Arcticibacter tournemirensis: one gene and its partners. The protein of the gene in region 1 interacts with the protein of each later gene in a pairwise test. Links are inferred from orthologs where the notes say so. Each region holds a gene or a part of one and is shown on either strand. Other genes may lie near its edges.

The links.
Region 2: the proteins of rlmB (region 1) and tsaE interact in binary tests that used the Escherichia coli proteins (3 or more experiments, as listed by UniProt). The link is inferred for Arcticibacter tournemirensis from one-to-one orthologs.
Region 3: the proteins of rlmB (region 1) and BDE36_RS22075 interact in binary tests that used the Escherichia coli proteins (3 or more experiments, as listed by UniProt). The link is inferred for Arcticibacter tournemirensis from one-to-one orthologs.

The regions. Positions count from the first base shown.
Region 1 is NZ_VFPL01000001.1:3,192,608-3,198,164, reverse strand. The notes cover bases 88-2,906. They hold rlmB (23S rRNA (guanosine(2251)-2'-O)-methyltransferase RlmB), read right to left. Parts: upstream 1,969-2,906; coding sequence 1,207-1,968; downstream 88-1,206. Other genes in these bases: dnaB (replicative DNA helicase), read left to right, coding at 2,226-2,906; BDE36_RS13505 (mannose-1-phosphate guanylyltransferase), read left to right, coding at 88-1,060. Outside these bases: more of BDE36_RS13505, read left to right, coding at 1-87; more of dnaB, read left to right, coding at 2,907-3,800; chrA (chromate efflux transporter), read right to left, coding at 3,801-4,976; BDE36_RS13485 (tetratricopeptide repeat protein), read right to left, coding at 5,002-5,334. UniProt on the Escherichia coli protein: Specifically methylates the ribose of guanosine 2251 in 23S rRNA.
Region 2 is NZ_VFPL01000001.1:540,572-546,018, reverse strand. What follows is about bases 807-3,515. They hold tsaE (tRNA (adenosine(37)-N6)-threonylcarbamoyltransferase complex ATPase subunit type 1 TsaE), read right to left. Parts: upstream 2,515-3,515; coding sequence 2,098-2,514; downstream 807-2,097. Other genes in these bases: porX (T9SS response regulator signal transducer PorX), read right to left, coding at 2,563-3,515; BDE36_RS02340 (alanine dehydrogenase), read right to left, coding at 822-2,036. In the rest of the region: BDE36_RS02345 (transglutaminase domain-containing protein), read right to left, coding at 1-805; more of porX, read right to left, coding at 3,516-4,116; BDE36_RS02325 (HD domain-containing protein), read left to right, coding at 4,222-5,447. UniProt on the Escherichia coli protein: Required for the formation of a threonylcarbamoyl group on adenosine at position 37 (t(6)A37) in tRNAs that read codons beginning with adenine.
Region 3 is NZ_VFPL01000002.1:111,567-117,263, forward strand. What follows is about bases 1,372-4,330. They hold BDE36_RS22075 (NAD(P)H-hydrate dehydratase), read right to left. Parts: upstream 3,619-4,330; coding sequence 2,125-3,618; downstream 1,372-2,124. Other genes in these bases: lipA (lipoyl synthase), read left to right, coding at 1,372-2,104; BDE36_RS22080 (DUF1570 domain-containing protein), read right to left, coding at 3,630-4,330. Also shown: ribH (6,7-dimethyl-8-ribityllumazine synthase), read left to right, coding at 29-520; bacillithiol system redox-active protein YtxJ, read left to right, coding at 816-1,148; more of lipA, read left to right, coding at 1,220-1,371; more of BDE36_RS22080, read right to left, coding at 4,331-4,385; excinuclease ABC subunit UvrA, read right to left, coding at 4,420-5,697. UniProt on the Escherichia coli protein: Bifunctional enzyme that catalyzes the epimerization of the S- and R-forms of NAD(P)HX and the dehydration of the S-form of NAD(P)HX at the expense of ADP, which is converted to AMP.

The DNA of each region.
Region 1 (5,557 bases):
TATGGCAGGGGGCATAGGAAGCCGTTTCTGGCCCATTAGCCGTACTGCTCATCCTAAACAATTTATTGATATCCTTGGTACCGGAAAAACCCTGATTCAACAAACGTATGAGCGCTTCTTAAAAATCGTCCCTGCCGGAAATATATATATCGTCACCAACGACAATTATAAGTCGCTGGTAGCAGAGCAATTGCCTCAATTGGCTGCCGACCAGATACTCGGGGAACCGGTAATGCGCAATACGGCTCCTTGCATCGCCTATGCTTGTCATAAAATCGCGATGCTGAATCCCGAAGCTTCTATCGTTGTATCTCCCGCAGATCACCTTATACTGGATACAGAGGAATTTGTCAAGGATATTAATTTCTCTCTTGATGCTGCATCGCGAAATAATTGCCTGATAACCCTCGGAATTAAACCGTCGAGACCTGATACTGGCTATGGTTACATTCAATTTACCCAGCACACCCTGGAGGGAAACCTTTACAAGGTGAAAACCTTTACCGAAAAACCGAATGCTGAACTGGCCAATACTTTTGTGCATAGCGGAGAGTTCTTATGGAATGCGGGCATCTTCGTATGGTCTGTTTCCTCCATACTGAATGCTTTTGATCAGCACCTTCATGAAATGAATGAGATATTCAAAGAAGGCGACAAAAACTTCAATACTCCTGCCGAGCAGCCTTTTATTCAAAATGCGTATTATCAATGTACCAATATCTCTATTGACTATGGCATTATGGAGAAAGCGTCAAATGTTTACGTTTTGCCAACAGACTTCGGCTGGTCCGACCTCGGTACCTGGGCTTCTGTTTACGAACTTTCAGAGAAAGATTACCTCGGAAATGCTGTACAGCATTCGAAAAAAGTCATGATGTACGATTCGTCAAATTGTATTGTTAATGTACCGCCTGATAAACTGGTAGTATTACAAGGCCTGGATGACTACATCGTTGTGGAAGCAAATAATACCTTAATGATCTGCCACAAAAGTCAGGAACAAAGAGTTAAAGAGATCGTCTCAGACGTAAAATCGAAATTTGGCACGGAATACATTTAGAGTTATGAGGTGTATGTTGTGGGTTGTGGGTTGTGAGTTGAATGTTGAGGTTGCGATGCAGGAAACTTAAAAAGCCTGTTACAGGCTTTCTCCATATCCCCGCTCTTTAATTGATATCCCTGCAACCCACAACCCACAACCTGCAATCACATTCTCTGTCTGACCACCTCATACAAAATGATTCCCGCAGAAACTGAAACGTTGAGTGACGCTATTTCGCCGTGCATTGGAATTTTTGCAAGATGATCAGCTGTACGTATTATTTCTGATGAAATACCGCTTTCCTCAGATCCCATAACAACAACCGTAGGAACCGTGTAGTTAACAGTATAAAGATAGTCGTTCGTCTTTTCGGTGCATGCCACTATTTGTAAGCCTGACTCGCGAAGGTAACGGCATACTTTTAGCAGACTGTCGTGACGGCACACCGGGATTTTAAAAAGCGCTCCTGCTGACGTTTTGATAGCGTCTGAATTGATCTGGGCTGAACCCTTTGCAGGAACAACAAGAGCATGAACGCCGGCACATTCTGCCGTTCTTGCAATAGCGCCTAGATTACGAACGTCGGTAATGCCATCCAGCAGCAGTATCAGGGGAACTTCTCCCCGCTCATACACTTCCTGAATTATATTTTCAATGTTCTGATAGGTTACCGGAGATATGATACCTATAACCCCCTGGTGGTTCTTACGGGTAATGCGGTTAAGCTTCTCTATGGGAACCGACTGAAAGACGAGCTGATGTTCTTTCAGAACAGCCTTCAGCTCAAGATACAGGCCTCCTGTAAGGCCTCTCTGCACGTAAACTGACTCAATATCTTTCCCGCTTTTTACGGCCTCAATTACCGCGCGGATTCCAAACACCATTTGGTTGTTTTCCTGCGCTGGCTTATCCGGGTTAGTGTTCATTAATAAAAATTTTAGCATGCAAAGTACTGATATTTTAATCAGAAATAGGCTTTTCCCGGTCGCTTTTATTTCGTTTCTAACAAAATCAAAAGTTATTAACATAAACTAAATAAGGCTGAGAGCCTCATCTTCTGGACTATTAACATATTTTCCACATTCAATTGTGAATAGAAAAGGCGGTTTTTTAACAAAAATAAGTAAGTGTAAAACTGCCCTTGTGTACAAACAAAACAAGCTTATTGTGTACTTTTGCAACGATGAGTTTAGAAAAGGAAAATCAAGGCAACTATTCAGGAAAAATTATGCCCTTTTCGGAGCGGCGTACCAAATTAAACAATTTGGTCAGTGGCCTCGGAAAACTTCCTCCCCAGGCTGTAGACCTCGAAGAAGCGGTGCTTGGTGCATTAATGCTTGAAAAAGATGCCCTTTCTGCCGTAATAGATATTCTTAAGCCGGAAGTTTTTTACAAAGAAAGTCATCAGAAAATATTTGAGGCTATACATGCCTTATTTCAGAAGTCATCACCAGTCGATATTCTTACAGTTACAGCTCAACTGCGGCAGCAAGGTGATCTTGAAATGATCGGCGGCGCCTATTACATTACAGAGCTTACCAACCGTGTGGTATCTGCTGCCAATATAGAATTTCACGCCCGCATTGTTTCTCAGAAATATATCCAGCGTGAGTTGATACGTATCTCTACGGATATCATTAGCAACGCTTATGAGGATACTACCGATATTTTCGACCTTCTTGATCTCGCAGAAAAGAATCTGTTCGATATAGCCCAGAACAACCTCAGACGGGATACGAGAAAAATGGACGACATCGTGCGTGAATCACTCGAATCACTCGAAAAGCTTCGTGATAAAGTTGACGGGTTAACGGGTGTTCCTTCGGGCTTTACCGCACTTGACAGGATGACTTCAGGATGGCAGCCTTCCGATCTTGTCATTATAGCAGCACGTCCGGCAATGGGTAAGACGGCCTTCGTTTTAAGTTGTGCCCGTAATGCGGCTGTACAATTTGGCAAGCCGGTAGTTGTATTCTCTCTGGAAATGTCATCCGTTCAGCTCGTTAATCGTTTGATCTCGGGCGAAGCAGAAATTGAGCAGGAAAAACTGCGTAAAGGCAGTCTTGCTGAGTGGGAATGGCAGCAGCTTCATTCGAAGATCGGCACGCTTACCGAAGCCCCCCTCTTCATCGACGATACCCCCGCTCTCAATATTTTTGAGTTCAGAGCAAAATGCCGGCGGTTAAAAGCTCAATACGATATTCAGATGATCATCGTCGATTATTTGCAGCTGATGCATGGTAAAGGCGAAGGAAAAGGCGGCGGAAACCGTGAACAGGAGATTGGTAGTATATCAAGAGCTTTAAAGTCTGTGGCAAAGGAGCTGAATGTTCCTGTGATAGCGCTGTCGCAGCTGAGTCGTGCAGTAGAAAGCCGCCCTGGCGCAAGCAAAAAGCCAATGTTGTCAGACTTACGTGAATCAGGATCCATTGAGCAGGACGCCGATATGGTATTGTTCCTTTATCGCCCTGAATATTATGGATTAACAGAGGATGAAGAGGGCCGATCGACTATTGGTGTAGGTGAAGTAATCATTGCGAAACACCGTAATGGCGAAACCGGAACCGTTCCTTTACGCTTCGTTGGTAAATACGTTAAGTTCGCCGACCTGGAAGAAGACTTTTCAGCTTCAGCTGCTTTATCTGGAGGTTCCGATCCTTTTGCCGGCATGGCGCCTTCATCCGATTTCGATAAACCAGGCAACTTTATCATCCGCCCCTCCAGGATGGATGATATAGATGAAGAACCTCCATTCTAGCTAGACCAGCAAACCCATCAGAACACCTGCTATAATCAGAAAGGGTGTCCTGATGTTGGTTAGATATAGAATAAGAAAAGTTGAGATCACCAGTCCCATAGACAGGAAGCTCACTCCTATCGGTTTCATTAGGAATATAAAGGCCGCTATAATAAAGCCTACAGCAACAGCATTAATTCCCGACAAAGAATTCTTTATTCTGGTGATCTTTTTCAGGTCACTCCAAAAAGGAACAAAAAATAATACAAGGATCGCTCCAGGTAAGTTAATTCCGAGGGTTGCTACAATGCTGCCTACAACTTGCCCCCCTATTCCACTGCCTGAATTTTTCATTGCCATTGCTCCTAAGAATGATGAAAACGAAAAGGTCGGCCCCGGTACGATTTGCTGAAAAGCATACCCTGTGATAAACTGCTCTGACGAAAGATAATGTTTCATCTCGACAAATTCGGTAAACATCAGCGGTACCAACACCTGTCCCCCACCAAAAATAATAATTCCGTTACGGTAGAAATTTTCGAAAAGACGAATAGGTAAACTGAACGGCGAGGTTTGATTTATAATTGCACCGAGAATCGCAAATACCAGCAGAACACCAAGGAAATAGAGTACTTTATTTCTGTTAATCCCAGCAAATAACTTTACCCTCAGCGCATTTTCCTCTGCAGTGGTTTCCAGAGCTGAAGAAATGATTCCTCCAATGAGTATAAGTATAGGAAACACAAATGCATTTTTGAGTATAAGAGTTACAATAACCGCTCCTATTGCAAGCCACATCGTTGTTCTCGTTTTTAAAACGGATCTGGCCAGAGTGAAAGCGGCATAGCCTACTGTGCCAACGGCAACAGGCTGAACAAATTGCAGAACGTGATCAAACCTTTCCTTCTGGCCAAGAGAAGAATATGCCAGGGCGATAAGACACATAGCAGTAGCGGAAGGAATGATCCAGACCAGGAAAGTAAGCAACGCCATCTGTAACCCACCCACCTTATAAGCAATACCTATAATCGTCTGTGTAGAAGAAGGGCCGGGAAGTATTTGAGTAAATGCATTAAGCTCAAGAAGATCACTTTCGCTGATATACTGTCTCTTTTTTACAAATTCTTTCAGAAGAATGCTGATATGTGCCTGCGGTCCGCCGAATGCGGTGAGCGTGAACAATGCGGCGTCACGCAAAAAAAGAAGTTTTCTGGCATTCAAATCAGTCGTCCTCGTAGTTTAAGTTTGCAGACCTGTACGCTGCCTGTAATTCTGATAGGGTGTGAGTGTTCCCGGCACGGCTGGCCACGTCCATTCCTTTCTGATAGGTCTTCAGCGCGTCTTCGGTTCTCTCCAGCCCCTCATATAGCTTACCCAAATGATAATAAGTCCCCACATAATCTTCATGATTTAAGACAAGGTCTTCAAAATATTTCAGAGCTGATTCTGTGTCGCCAAGATTTAAATACTCGGTAGCCAGTGCATACTTTAGAAAAGGGTCCGATGTTTCTTTTTCAGAAAATTCCAAAAGCTTTTGTAAACGAGCTGCCTTCATTTTAAAAAGATGCTTTTTTAAACTAAATTTGCAAAAAATAAATTATCCGTTGATGTTATTCTCCGAACAACTGCAAAAGTAAATTTACTAATGGTAAAGTACAACATTGCTTTTTCTATGCCATATCCTGGCAGGGCTTTTGCAAATAACGGCAAGATACAGGATTATCCTGGAACATACCTGACATATTAGTAAGGTTTTAAAATGCAGAATTTAAGCAACA
Region 2 (5,447 bases), 2.7 Mb from region 1 along the record:
TTTCCTCCGACTCTGAAACAACAAGCTGATCATTCAGCCAGATTTTCATTGAACCAGAAACTCCCGCTCTGAGCTGAACTTCCTGACGGCGGGGGCTATTTACAAAGCACTGGGCAAAGACTACCGAATTTTCATAATTAAAGTAATAGGTGAAGTCGAACCACTTGTCTTTCCGTTTGAAAGGAGGAGTGAACCACTTCACTTTAGCTCCATATTTATTCACAAAAAGAGCATCTGCTGCAGGCAGCTTTAACGTTTCGTACGACTTATCAAAACCACTCGCAGAGATATTCTCGAATTCGCCTGCTATGGCCCATTCGTCTAATGCACCGATTTTAGCAAACGCCTTTTCCGCTTCAATAAACTTCTTTTTATCTGTATAAAATTTACCCAGTCTCGAATTAGCCATTGCCCTGAGTGTTCCCAGCGTTACATCATTGCTGCCCGCCAGTTCCTGCACGAACTTTATACTTTCCAGTTGGACAGCCGGATCGTTGCTATTAAGAATGCCGGAAAACCACAACGCATGAATATAGGGCGCCGGCTCTTTCTCTTCGCTGCAGAACTGCTTAAAATAAGTAAATGGCTGCCCGAGATAGGTATCATTCATACAGAGCAGCGTTAAACCAAGCAAAGCCTCTTTCCGTTGTTCGGAACTTTTGAGAGCTTCTGTAAACTCTGTCTTGGCAAGCTGACGGTCATTCACTAAGAAGGACTTCCAGCCTTCGGCCAGATGATTTTGTGCATTTACGGTGCCAGTTATTACGATTAATAAGAGGCTTAGGTACGCAATAAAGGATTTCATTATGTAATAAAGGTTGTTAACGGTGTGATATTATAAGCAGCTCAAGATCTTTCGGAGGAATATTAAATCTTTCGGCCAGATCTTTATTAGTAAGGTGTCCCTGATAAAGATAGGTCGCATTTCTGACTCCGGGCTTCTCCCAGATGACATTCATTATACCTCCCATTTCGCCGATATCCATCAGAATTGGTGCGAATATGTTCGTCAGCGCATAAGTCGCTGTACGGGCTACCCGTGAGGCGATATTTGGTACGCAATAATGAATAACGTCATATTTTCTGAATACTGGATGAGTATGATTGGTTATCCTGGAAGTTTCGAAACAACCTCCCTGATCGATGCTTACGTCTATAATCACGGAATTTGGTTTCATCCGGCTTACGGTTTCCTCTGACACGATGCAGGGACTCCGTCCATGTTCCGAGCGGATGGCGCCGATTACCACATCGCAGGTGGTAATCGCTTTATTTAATACGATTGGTTGGATAACCGATGTAAATACACGGTTCCCGATATTGTTCTGAAGCCTTCTGAGACGATATATCGAACTATCGAACACCTTCACCTCCGCACCCAGGGAAATTGCTGTGCGGGCAGCATATTCAGCTACCGTGCCGCCTCCAAGGATAACGATTTCTGTGGGAGGAACGCCTGTGATACCTCCTAACATCAAACCTTTGCCGTCAAAAACATTACTTAAATATTCAGCAGCGATCAGAATTGACGTTGCTCCTACAATCTCACTCATAGAGCGAATAACGCTGAGGGAACCACCTTCATCTCTCAAATACTCGTACGAGAGTGCAGTGATCTTTTTCTTCATCATTGCCTCAAGGCTTTCTGCCTTGAGAGAGCCCATCTGAAGAGTGGAAAACAAAACCTGATAAGGTTTCATCATCGCTATTTCCTCCTGGGTGGGCGGACCGATTTTTACGATAATATCCGACTTGAATATTTCTTTCTTGTCATAGGTAATTCTCCCGCCCTGCTCGCTGTAATCCTGATCTGAAAAATTAGCACCAGCACCGGCGCCGCTCTCGATCACTACCTGGTGCCCGTTGTTTACTAAAAGGGCAACAGAAAGCGGCGTTAAGGCTATACGGTTTTCCTGGAAGGAGGACTCTTTGGGAATACCAATGAAGATACTGTTTTTCCGGCTTTTAGTCTCCATCATTGCTTCCTGAGGTTGAATCATAGCTTGCCTCGCAATGTCAGATAGTTCATTTATCATCAGATCAGGTCAAATTGGGCTGAATTTACGAAATTCAGTTTAATATCTTTAAAAATTTTATCTATTGTCTGGAAGCAATAATATGTCTGGTGTCGCCATCTTCAGCAATAATACTAACTTTAATAAAATGCTCAGGAATAAGATGAGGTATCTTTTCAGGCCATTCAATAAAACAATAATTTCCTGAATAAAAATAATCTTCGTACCCTAGATCGAGAGCCTCCGTTTCATCTTTTAGTCTGTAAAAATCAAAGTGAAATACCATCCCCCCGGTGGCTTTATATTCATTTACAATTGAAAAAGTAGGGCTTGAGACCATGTCCTGAACTCCTAGTTGCGCACAAACGGTCTTGATAAAAGTTGTTTTTCCCGCACCCATATCGCCATAAAGGAGAAAGATCTTCTCATTACCGGCAAATGACAGCAATTCGTCTGCTACCCGTGACAGCTCTGTTATATCTGAAACTTTTGATTCCATGTACGAAGATAAGTTAGAGATTTCAGATGTTGAACATCTACGTCTTTTTTACCTCGGACTATAGGAAACATACGGAACAATTATTTCCTCAAGTGAGATCCCTCCGTGCTGAAAAGTTTCATTATAGTAATTCACGAAATGATTGTAGTTATTGGGGTACACAAAATAACTGTCTTCTTTTGCGAAAATGAAACTTGAGCTAACGTGGAGCTTAGGCAAGAACGCTTCATACGGATTTTTGACATGAAAAACTTCTTTTGCAGAAAAATTAAGGTTTTTGCCTTGCTTGTATCTCAGATTGGTGTTTGTATTCCGGTCGCCTATCACTTTACTTGGATGTTTAACCCTGATAGTACCATGATCTGTGGTAATAACAAGTTTTATATTTTTCTGCGACAGTTTCTTTAAAAGGTCAAGAAGTGGCGAATGTATAAACCACGAGAGAGTTAGTGAACGATATGCAGCCTCATCATTTGCCAGCTCTCTGATCATTGCCATATCAGTACGGGCATGCGAAAGCATATCAACAAAGTTATAGACAATAACGTTCAGCTCGTTGCCCATCAGGTTATTGAAATTCTCTGAAAGTTCTTTACCCTGCTCAAACGTAAGTATTTTATTATACGAGTGCTTGACGTCGCGTCGCAAAACACGTTGGATATGATCAGCGAGGAACTGTTCTTCAAAAAGATTTTTACCACCTTCGTCTTCATCATTCTGCCACATGGATGGATAGCGCTTTTCCATATCAATCGGCAGCAACCCCGAAAAAATAGCGTTACGTGCATATTGAGTGGCGGTGGGTAAAATGCTGTAATAAGTATCTTCCTCGTCTACTCTGAAGCTCTCAGTAAGTACAGAGTTTATAATCTTCCATTGATCATAACGCAAGTTATCAATAAGGATAAAGAATGTCGGTTTAGCAGCTTCGAGAGAAGGAAAAAGCTTTTTCCGTAATACCTGATGCGACATTACCGGTCCCGATTCAGGATCCTTAAGCCATCCAAGGTATTTTTTTTCAATAAACTTACTGAATTGTACATTCGCCTCTGCCTTTTGCATGGTTAATATCTCGTGCATTCCGGCATCCTCGAGTTTTTCAAGCGACAGCTCCCAAAAGATCAGTTTCTTATAAACGTCCGTCCATTCAGCAAAGCTAAGATTCTCGTTCAGTGTCATACCAAGGTTTCTGAAGTCCTGCTGGTAGGCCATGGATGTCTTCTCACTAACAAGTCTTTTATTTTCAGTGAGCTTTTTAATGGTAAGCTGGATCTGCTTCGGATTAACCGGCTTTATCAGGTAATCATCAATTTTCGACCCGATAGCATCTTCCATCAAGTGTTCCTCTTCATTCTTAGTGATCAGAACAATCGGAACATCGGGATTTATATTTTTTATTTCAGCAAGAGTTTCGAGTCCCGTGAGGCCCGGCATATTCTCATCAAGGAATACAATATCGAAGTATCCGCTCCTGAAAGCATCGAGAGCATCATTCCCGTTTGTGACTGTTTTAACGACATATCCCTTTTCAGTAAGAAACATGATATGAGGTTTTAAGAAATCAATTTCATCGTCAGCCCAAAGTATTGAGGTTCCTTGCATCTTTTGTCGTATTTTTATGATTTTATATTGCTAATCTATAATAACGCAAAAACGCGTTTTTTGTATTCGGGAAATTTAACAATTTTTGCGACGGGAACATTTATCTTGAACAAGAAAAAAATAATCAACGATCCTGTTTACGGTTTTATAACAATTCCGGCAGGGCTCATTTTCGACTTAATTGAGCACCCCTACTTTCAGCGGCTTCGAAATATAAAGCAAATGGGGATGGCATACCTTGTTTATCCAGGGGCTATTCATACAAGGTTTCACCATGCTATCGGAGCAATGCACCTGATGGGAATGGCAATAGAAACCCTCAGAGGAAAAGGTTTGATCATTACTGAGGAAGAAGAAGAGGCTGTAAATGTAGCTATCCTGCTGCATGATATTGGTCACGGGCCATTCTCTCATGCATTGGAGCATACTATTGTAGAAGGCATATCTCATGAGCATATTTCATCTCTTCTGATGAACAATCTGAACAGGCAGTTCGGAAACAGGCTTGAACTGGCGATGCAGATCTTCAACAACCGCTATTATAAGCCCTTCCTCCATCAGTTGGTTTCAAGCCAGCTGGATTGCGACAGAATGGATTATCTAAGCCGGGACAGCTTTTTCACAGGGGTATCTGAAGGCATCATCGGCTTCGACCGTATTATCAAAATGCTCAATGTATCCGACGGACAACTGGTAATTGAAGAAAAAGCAGTTTATTCTATCGAGAAATTTCTAGTAGCGAGAAGGTTAATGTACTGGCAGGTTTACCTGCATAAAACCGCTGTCTCGGCAGAGCATATGCTTGTTAATATCCTCAGGAGGGCAAAATACCTTGCTTCCCGCGGAGAGGAACTTTTTGCCACGCCGAATTTTGAGCATTTCCTGGTAAAGTCTGTCACAAAAAAGGATTTCGAAGAAGATCCGGTTCACCTGGAATGCTTTTCATCTCTGGATGATTACGACATTTATACGTCCATAAAAGTTTGGGCAGGAACAAAGGACTTTATTCTTTCACATCTTTGTAAAAGTATCCTCAGCCGCACTCTTTATAAAACGGAAATAACAATGGCACCTGTTGAAAAAGAAAGAGTTGATGAGATCACTTCTTTAGCCGGGAAATTCTACCCTATTGATAAAACAGATGTTCCGTATTTTGTATTTACTGATATAGTTGCTAATACCGCGTATAACATTAATGACGGTAATATTAATATTTTAACCAAAGACGGCTCAGTGAAAGATATTACAACTGCTTCAGATAATTCTACCCTCGAAGCACTTGCAAAGACGGTAAAAAAACATATTCTTTGTTATATGAAAGAGCTAAAAGC
Region 3 (5,697 bases), on another replicon or contig:
CAACCAGCAATGCACAACATACAACGCAATGGCCACTCAACTTAAGAGCCTTTCCGATTTTTCGCATACAACCATTCCTTCTGCTAGTCCCTATAGATTTGCTATTGTTACAGCTCAATGGAACGCAGACATCACAGGAGCATTATACCAGGGTGCCTATGAGCTTCTGGTTAAACAGGGTGCCTCTCCAGAAAATATCATTTCAGTAACGGTTCCCGGAAGTTTCGAGTTAACTTCGGGCGCAGACATGATACTGAATAATAAAAAGGTAGACGCCGTAATTTGCCTTGGTTGTGTCATTAAAGGCGATACCCCCCACTTTGAGTATATTTGCAGCGCAGTTGCTCACGGCATCACCAATGTTGGCCTTAAATATAATATTCCCGCAATATTTGGAGTTCTCACTACAAATAACCAGGAGCAGGCTTTGGAAAGAGCAGGGGGAAAACATGGCAATAAAGGGGAAGAAGCGGCGGCCACAGCTATTTTAATGGCTGATCTTCAACGCTCCCTCTGCTAAAAACCATTTATACTCTTAAATGGTTGTATTAGAAATTTTTAATACCTTTACTTTTCGAAACTTTATGGGTGCCTTTTTCCGTAAAAGGGAATAGTGCACAATTAGAATTTAACAATTGTTAAGATGAAGAAATTTACTGCAGGTTTACTCCTGCTGATGTTTGTAGCAATACTATTAGGGTCATGTTCCTCTAAAGTATGCCCTGCCTATAATTCTTATCCCAGGTCAAAAAGGGGCTAATCCGCCAATTCAATTACTTTTTGAACCTCTTAGGATACATTAAAAAACTGATACTATGAATTGGATACCGTTGGAAAGAATAGACCAGTTGCAGGAAATTAAGGATGCAACAGGGTATAGTATATTATTTAAGCATAGCACCCGTTGTGCTATTAGCATGATGGCAAAAAGAAAGTTTGAATCAGAATGGGCATCTCTGCCATCTGAAACGCCAGTCTATTTTTTAGACCTTCTAAACCATCGTGATATTTCAGCTGCCATTGTACAGCTATTCCAGGTTCATCACGAATCTCCTCAATTACTGTTAATCAGAGATGGCGAATGTATTTACCATACATCGCATGGAGAAGTATCAGCAGACGAGGCCTCCGCACAGATGAGGTTTTAAATCATAAGCACAATGTCAAATTCCACCGGGAGACAGCGGGTTTCCCGCAACTAAATAGCTACCTTTGTTCTATGATTGAATTGCCGGTAATTCCAGCCAGTGAAACTCAAAGAAGGCCTAACTGGTTACGGGTAAAGCTACCTGTAGGAAAAGAATATGCAAATGTAAGGGGATTAGTTGATACTCATAAGCTTCATACGATCTGTGAAAGTGGTAACTGCCCGAATATGGGAGAGTGCTGGGGTGCTGGTACTGCTACTTTTATGATCCTGGGGAATATCTGCACCCGGTCCTGTTCTTTTTGTGCCGTAGCTACGGGGAGGCCTCATGCAGTGGATCTTGACGAGCCGAACAGAGTGGCTAACTCAATCAAGCTCATGAACGTTAAACATGCCGTTATCACATCGGTTGACCGTGACGACCTTAAAGACGGCGGCTCCATCATATGGGCCGAAACGATCAAAGCGATCAGACGTGAAAGTCCCCAGACCACAATGGAAACCCTGATACCCGATTTCAGGGGTATTTGGGAAAATCTTTACCGCGTGTGCGAAGAGAGTCCTGAGGTGATATCCCACAATATTGAAACTGTTAAAAGACTTACCCGACAGGTGCGTATCCAGGCAAAATACGAAAGAAGCCTTGAGGCCCTGAAGCGCATTTCGGAGTTTGGGTTGAGAACCAAGTCGGGCATTATGCTTGGTTTAGGGGAAACAGAAGCCGACGTTATTGAAACCATGCAGGATGTTGCTGATGCTGGTGTGCATATACTTACGCTGGGGCAATATCTCCAGCCGACAAAAAACCATCACCCGGTGTTAGACTGGATCCACCCCGATCAGTTTGCAAAATATAAAGAGATAGGCCTGGATATGGGTTTCAGGTATGTAGAAAGCGGACCATTGGTACGTTCTTCCTACCATGCCGAAAAACATCTGTTTGATCAGATAAGGTAAGCGCAGTAATTCGCCGTTGACTATAAATACCTGAGAATTACTTCGGGAAGCGCTTCTATCAGGCGGGATGGAGGGACCACGTATCCTTGCACACTTTCTCCAGCGATACCGTGAAGATATACCCCCATGATTGCTGCGTCCTCGGGTGTGTACCCTTGCGCAACAAACGAAACGATCATTCCTGTCAACACATCTCCCATCCCTCCTGTTGCCATGGCAGGTGTACCGGTGGGGTTAAACAAACACCGTCCTTCAGGGGTGAAGATAATGGTATAGCGATTTTTCAGTACAATGGTACAGCCAAGGGTAACTGCCCGGTCTATTCCCGTTTCCAGTCGTTCCCACCAGCTTGTATGTTCACCAAAAAGCCTGTCGAACTCCTTGACATGAGGTGTCAGCACCGAGAACTCGGGTACGAGCTGCATTAATTCATAATTAGATGATATAAGGTTGAGCCCATCTGCATCAATCACAATCGGCTTGGCGAAGTTTTTTAAGGTATCTTTCAATACGTGCAGACTTTTGTCGCCAGTTCCCAGTCCGGGCCCTATACCTGCAGACTGATACTTACCCCACTGCAGGCTTGCCGGAAGCCGGTTTCCTTCTCTCACTACTGCCATTACTTCAGGCATAGCCGCATTTAAAGCATTAAGTCCTTCGGCCGGTATACAGGCAGAAGTTAAGCCGGCGCCGGTATACAAACAGGCTTTGGAGCACAGCAGGGCCGCTCCCATTGTTTCCGGAGCTCCGGCGACCAGCAAAGCGTGCCCATAGGAGCCTTTGTGACTAAAAGGCAACCGCGCTCTTAGCCGATCCCGGATATCATCTTCCGACAGGAGATAATATGGTCCCTCCCCGTCCTGCATAAAGGCCTCGTCAAGACCGATATCCGCAACTTCAAAATATTTAAGATATGGTGATGAATCGGGCAGAAGAAAGTTAAGCCTGGCCCGTTGAAAAGTTATGGCCAGGTCGGCCCGAAATACCGCGTCAGTCCTTCCCACAGCTCCTTCCGCTTTAAATCCGCTTGGGATGTCCACAGCTACCTTAGCTCCATCTAATGTATTCAGCCACAGTACCAAATCTTTCCATTCCCCATCAAGCGGCTTATTAAGTCCCGAACCTAACAAAGCATCAATGATAATATCCGCATTCTCCGGACCGGCATCCGCAGCCCTGTAAATCTCTTTAACTTCCAGGTCAAGAGATTTAAGTCGATCGAGATTAATATTAAAATCAAGGCTGCTCTTTTCCGAAAAACGGGCTATGATTACTTTAATTCGTTCGTATCCTTCCTTATGGAGTATCCGCGCGATCGCCAGACCGTCGCCTCCGTTGTTGCCGGTGCCACAATAGACCGAAATGGACAGCGTCCGGTCTGAGAAATCTTCCATAAACAATTCAACGAACGCACGGGAAGCATTTTCCATCAAGTCCAAAGACTGAATTGGTTTGTTAGCAATGGTGTAAGCATCTGCCTCCCTTATTTGCGATGATGTCAATAGCTTTAACATAGGCCTTTCTATTATCTGTAGAAATGCTGGTATCTCCTCTCAAATAAATCAAATCCCCCGTCGGAAAGGGATTCGATCGCATCAATGGAACTCTTGCCCTCCTTTAATTTCAGAAGCAATTTCTTAGTGAACGCAGGAGTAGACTTAGCCATAAAATAAACAATACTATATGATACATTATACATATAATCCAGCTTTGATTTACTATTCATCCAGGCCTCGTCGTCAAGTTGAAGGAATTCAGTTAGGTTCACATCTCCGCCCTGGATCTCGCGTTTAACAGCTGAAATCCTCGCTGTCTGAACAGCCACAGACACCTGTCCGTATGCCACGGCCATCGACTCAAAAAATACCGCCAGCCCTTCGTTAAACCAACGGGGTATGCCTCCTATATTATGATGCATAAAACTATGGCTCATCTCGTGGACGAGAGTTCTTATAAAGTCGTTAGTACGGTAGACAAAAATCTGTTTTAAACGTGGAGAATAAAAGCCGGTTTTGGAGACCACGTCTGATGCGGCTGCAAGACTGGCTTTTTTGTAATCCCCAAAGTTCTTATACAGGTTAATGGTGATCAGCAGACTGTCGTTTCTCCGGGTATCAAACAGGCCGTTGTAGATCTGCGACTCGTATTCTGACAGAAGCTGAATATTCTCTCTCTCCTGTTCTGTCAGTTTAAAGCCGATTTCGTTAATAAGGAGCTTCTGCGGTAGAGCTTTTTGAGCCAACAGCAGAAATAACACCGACAACAGGAGTTTAGATTTCATTATATATAAAAGGCTGAAACGACAGCCAACATCTTTAACGTTCCATTTCAAGTTTCAAAAACCTGGCAGTATGGCTCTTTTCCTCTTTGAGTAAATTCTCAGGAGTACCCGAGAAAAGTATCTGGCCACCACCGGCACCACCCTCGGGCCCCAGGTCTATTACCCAGTCGGCTACTTTTACCACATCAATATTGTGTTCTATCACCAGCACGGTGTTACCGTGGTCAACGAGACGATTGAGCACTCCAAGCAATACGTTGATATCTTCAAAATGAAGTCCTGTCGTAGGCTCATCGAGGATATAAAATGTTTTTCCTGTATCCTTCTTGGATAACTCAGTAGCAAGTTTTACACGTTGTGCCTCTCCTCCTGATAGAGTGGTTGACGACTGACCGAGCTTGATGTAGCCCAGGCCTACCTCATACAAGGTATTAATTTTCCGGTAAATAGATGGAATCGGTTCGAAGAAACTAACAGCCTCCTCTATGCTCATGTCTAAAACGTCGCTGATCGATTTTCCACGATATCTCACTTCGAGTGTTTCCCGGTTATAACGCCTTCCCTGACATTCTTCACAAGGCACTTGTACGTCGGGCAGAAAGTTCATTTCAATTACTTTCATTCCCGCGCCCTGGCATGTTTCGCACCTTCCTCCTTTTACATTAAATGAAAAACGGCCTGGTTTATAGCCCCTGATCTTAGCCTCCGGCAGCTGCACAAAAAGATTTCTTATATCAGAAAACACTCCTGTGTAAGTGGAAGGATTCGATCTGGGAGTACGGCCTATAGGGGCCTGATCTATCTCAATTACCTTATCTATATGCTCGAGGCCTTCGATCTTCTTATAAGGCAGTGGATGTTTCTTTGCCCTGAAGAAATGGTGATTAAGAATAGGATACAGTGTTTCGGCAATCAGGCTTGACTTACCACTGCCCGAGACACCGGTGATGCAAATAAATCTGCCCAGCGGAAATTCCGCGGTCACATTTCTCAGATTATTTCCGGTGGCATGCTTCAGTATCAAAGAATGCCCGTTGCCCTTCCTTCGTTCAGCAGGAACAGCAATCTCCTTTTTACCATTGAGATAGGCCGTTGTAAGAGTGCTGGCCTTTTTGATTTCCTCAGGCTTTCCCTCTGCTACCACCTCCCCTCCATGAACACCTGCTGCGGGGCCCATGTCGATCACGTGATCGGCTTCAAGGATCATATCCTTATCATGCTCCACTACAAGCACAGAGTTGCCAATATCCCGAAGGTTTTTTAAGGCAGATATAAGTCGTGCATTGTCGCGCTGATGTAAACCAATGCTCGG